2 regions of the Chromobacterium fluminis genome follow, and region 1 is predicted to be linked to the other one. Evidence: riboswitches for the same ligand, from Rfam matches in the RefSeq annotation. Region 1 holds a riboswitch; the other holds the start of a gene.

The links. Region 1 has a riboswitch for FMN ahead of ribB (3,4-dihydroxy-2-butanone-4-phosphate synthase). Riboswitches for the same ligand answer to the same signal wherever they lie in the genome.
Region 2: it holds a riboswitch for FMN, as region 1 does, so the genes downstream of both, HA052_RS03910 (class I SAM-dependent methyltransferase) here and ribB (3,4-dihydroxy-2-butanone-4-phosphate synthase) in region 1, are expected to answer to the same signal.

Annotation. Positions count from the first base shown of each region.
Region 1 covers NZ_JAAOMA010000014.1:108,015-110,212, forward strand. Annotated here, with positions in the region: gene ruvB (Holliday junction branch migration DNA helicase RuvB) at 1-486, opposite strand, end outside; FMN riboswitch at 575-721, shown strand; gene ribB (3,4-dihydroxy-2-butanone-4-phosphate synthase) at 847-1,506, shown strand; gene HA052_RS11970 (ATP-binding protein) at 1,559-2,198, shown strand, end outside.
Region 2 covers NZ_JAAOMA010000003.1:243,987-246,184, forward strand. Annotated here, with positions in the region: gene hrpA (ATP-dependent RNA helicase HrpA) at 1-87, opposite strand, end outside; gene HA052_RS03905 (YfeK family protein) at 174-539, opposite strand; FMN riboswitch at 623-785, shown strand; gene HA052_RS03910 (class I SAM-dependent methyltransferase) at 879-1,616, shown strand; gene HA052_RS03915 (N-formylglutamate amidohydrolase) at 1,756-2,198, shown strand, end outside.

The sequences.
Region 1 (2,198 bases):
CAGATCAATCTTGACCGAACGCGCCGCCGGCCCCTCGCCTATCATAATGTCGATCTGGTAATCCTCCAGCGCCGGATAGAGGATTTCCTCCACCACCGGGCTCAGCCGGTGGATCTCGTCGATGAACAACACATCGTGCGGTTCCAGATTAGTCAACAGCGCGGCCAGATCCCCGGCCCGCTCCAGCACCGGCCCCGAAGTCTGCCGCAGATTGACGCCCATTTCGCGGGCCACGATATGCGCCAACGTGGTCTTGCCCAACCCGGGCGGGCCGAACAGCAGCACGTGGTCCAGCGCTTCGCTGCGGCGCTTGGCCGCCTCGATGAAGATTTCCAGCTGTTCGCGCGTCTTTTTCTGGCCGACGTACTCGTCCAGCAGCTTGGGCCGCAAAGCGCGCTCCAGCGCTTCCTCCTGGCTGGACAGGCTTTGCTGGGTGACGATGCGCGGCTCGGGCGCGCCGCCGTACAGGTTGTCGGTTTCAATCATGGTGTTAGCCGTCGGCCAAAAAAACGAATGTCCAATCTTACCACCGCGCTATAATCGCCGCTGGCCCGCCCATCATCGCGGGCCGACGCAACGTCTTCAGGGCGGGGTGCAATTCCCCACCGGCGGTATGATCGCAAGATCGAGCCCGCGAGCGCTTCCGCTTCCCGGCGGAAGGTCAGCAGATCTGGTGACAGGCCAGAGCCGACGGTAATAGTCCGGATGAGAGAAGACGACATGGCCGCCTGCCGCGCTACGCGCGGCCGCGGCGTGTTCGCTGCGCGCTTTTGCGCGCGGGTTGGCTTTCGCCGACCCTTTTCACGCCCTGGAACCTGTTTCTCAAACGACCCGAGGACCGTTTCCATGAGTATCGCCACACATCCCGACACCTTGTCTCAACGCGTCGAAACGGCGCTCAGCGCCTTGCGCCGCGGCTTGCCGGTCATCGTTCCCGACGACCACGACCGCGAAAACGAAGCCGACCTGATTCTAGCCGCCGACACGCTGAGCGAAACCGAAATGGCGCGTCTGATCCGCGATTGCAGCGGCATCGTCTGCTTGTGCCTGACCGCCGAGCACGCCGCCCGGCTGCAATTGCCGCCGATGACGCAACGCAACGACAGCCGCTACGGCACCGCCTTCACCGTCAGCATCGAAGCCGCGCAGGGCGTATCCACCGGCGTGTCCGCCGCCGACCGGGTGCGCACCATTCAGGCAGCCGTCCATCCGCAAGCGCAGGCCGGCGACGTGGTCAGCCCCGGCCATGTCTTTCCTCTGGTGGCGGCAGAAGGCGGCGTGCAGAACCGCCGCGGCCACACTGAAGCCGCGGTGGAACTGGCGCGACTGGCCGGCTTCCAACCCGCCGGCGTGCTGTGCGAGCTGATGAACCCGGACGGCAGCATGATGCGCGGCGCGCAAATCGCGGACTACGCTCAAACGCACGCGCTGCCCGTTCTGAGCGTGGCCGAACTGGCCGAATGGATTTCCGCGCAGAACTTAGCCGCCGCTCCGCTGTCTGCTTGATCTTTGCCCTTAGCCGCGGGCTAATGCCCGCGGCGACGCCGCCGACCCCTTCATGCTTCGTTTTATTTCTTTCCGCAGCCTGTTGCTAGCCAGCTTCCTGATCGTCGCCGTCGTGCCCTCGGCCGTGCTGATTCAGCTTCGCAACGAGCTGGGACACGCCGCCTCCACCCTGCGCTCGCATCAGGAACAGGCCAAGGAATGGCTGGACGCCAACCGCGTGTCACGCGAGCAATCCATTCAATTCGAACGCGCCACCCGCCAGGCTCAAATCCTGAAAGACCGCGCGCTGGCCAAAACCGCCGCCGGCGCCTGGCAGGAGATCGAGCTGGCGCAACGCAAATTGCAACGCGGCGACGACGACGAGTTGACGCTCAGCGCCCGGGCCATTCTGGCGATCCAGCCGCAACTCCAAGCCCTGCCGGCGCGCGCCGGCGCGCAACGCGACCGCTTGTTCCGCCAGCTAGACCTGCACCTGACCGCGCAAGGCCAATTGATCAACCGCCAACTGGAACAAAGCCAGCGCCAATGGCAGGACTCGATCACGGAAATGCGCCGCACCGCCGACCGCCTGGCCTGGCTGTCGCTGGCTTCCGCCCTGACCTTGGCGCTGGCGATGACCTTGTTAATCAGTTGGCCGCTGCGTAAGCTGCAAGCCAAGATCGCGCGGATGAGCGACGGCGCGCGGCTGCAGG
Region 2 (2,198 bases), on a different contig from region 1:
CAGTTTGCGGCGCAAGGTGTGGCGGTCGCGGATCAGGCAGGAGGGCAGGTCGGCCTTGAGTTGGGCCAGCAGCTGGGCAGCAGTCATCGGGGAAAGAACACTGGATTACAGGAAAGCGGCGATTATAACAGCTGCGTGGCGGTCCGGCAGGCCGGGATTCCCGACCGACCGGCTTATTTGCGCTGGCGATAGCGGCTCAGCTCCGCTTTGAGCCAGGCGGCGCTGGCCACCGGCTGCGCCGCGCCGCAGCGCACTTGGTAGGCCTTGCCGCTGATGCTGCTCTGGGTGGCCCCGCGCTCGATGAAGCTTTCCGCGTTGCTGACCCAGTCCTTCTTCAACAGATACTGGTACTTGTCGTTCAGATGATCGCGGGCCTCTTTGGAGCCGTACCAACTGCCGTTGCGATTGAATTCACAGCCGGACTGGGCCAGATAGTCCAATAGATGGTTGATCTCGTTCTTGGCGGTCGGGGTGGGCGCGGCGATGGCTGTGCCGGTGCTCAAACAAAAAAACAGCCAGATCGGCAGCTTCGGGGTCATGCTTCGCTCCATTGCAATCGGAATGCGCCGACTATGCGCGATGCGCCGGGGCTTGTCCAAGTTTTGTGCCGCCTTTATGCTGTGCCGGTCTTCAGGGCGGGGTGAAATTCCCCACCGGCGGTAAGCCGCGGCGAATGCCGGCGGCGAGCCCGCGAGCGCCGCGCTATCGTTTCCACGATGCGCGGGTCAGCAGATTCGGTGCGAAGCCGAAGCCGACGGTGAGAGTCCGGATGAGAGAAGACGCGCGCCAAGCCGTGAGCGGCCTGGCGCGCTTTTGCGCGTCGGCATGGCCGCGCGCCGCCCTGGAGCGCTTCCCTTAAGTCTTTACGGAGCCTCCACATGCAGCAAAACATCTACGACCATCCGGTCTTTTTCTCCCAATACCAAGCCTTGCGCGACAGCGACACGGGCTTGAACGGCGCCTTGGAGCAGCCCGCCTTGCGCGATGCGCTGCCGCCGCTGTCCGGCGCCGACGTACTGGATCTGGGCTGCGGCTTCGGCGATTTCGCCCGTTGGGCGCGCGCCCAAGGCGCGGCCAGCGTCACCGCGGTGGACTTGTCCGAACGGATGCTGGAACAGGCGCGAGCGCGCACTTGCGATTCCGACATTCAATACCGGCTCGCCGGCATCGAGGACTTTCAATCGCCGGCAGGCGCTTATGATCTGGCGGTGTCGTCGCTAGCCTTGCATTACGTGGCGGATTACGCCGCCGTGGCGGCGCGCGTGTTCGCCGCTTTGCGGCCCGGCGGCGTGTTCGCGCTGACGGTGGAGCACCCGATTTGCACGGCCAGCCCTCAGGGCTGGGCGCTGGACGCGGCGGGCGAGCCATCGCACTGGACGCTGGACGCCTACTTTCAGCAGGGCGCGCGTGAAACCCGCTGGTTCGTCGACGGCGTGATCAAGCAGCACCGCACGGTGGAAAGCTATGTGGCCGGCTTGCTGGGCGCCGGCTTCCAATTGCTTCATCTGGGCGAGCCCGTGCCGGACGAGCAGACACTGGCGCGTCAGGACGGTTTGCGCCCACACACGCGCCGTCCGGCCCTGTTGCTGCTAACCGCGCGAAAGCCGGCGCTCTAGCGCGGTTTTTCCGGGCCGGCGCGCAGAACCAAGCGGCGCCGGCTTGGTCCAGCAAAGATCGAGCATGCGGCCCGTGTTCACGGGGAGGGGCGAGGTGAGAGTCAAGTTGCTACTAGGGGTTCTGGTCCTGACGTTGTCGATGGCGTCTGCCGTCGGTAAATCGCCGCCGGCGCGGGCCATCATCGAACCCGCTCACGTTGTAGAGGCCATCAAGTTGCAAGAGGAGACGGACGCCGCCAAGGACAAACCGCCGCAAAACGGCGAGCCTTGGTTTGCGGTGCGGGAAGGCGCGCGCCCCATCATTGTGACCGCGCCGCACGCCACCAGCCCGTTCCGCGAAGGACAATACCGCTTCTCCGACGGCGGCGGCACCGCGGCCTTGGCGGCGATGCTGCATCAACTGGCCGGCGCCACCGCGATCTACACCACCCGCGCCGCGCCGGCCGATCCCAATTACGACGACGACAACGCCTTCAAGCGCAAGCTGGCGGCGTTGATTGCCGATCGACGCCCGCTGCTGGTGCTGGACCTGCACGGCAGCCATCCATATCGGCCTTACGACGTGGACTTCGGCACTTTGAA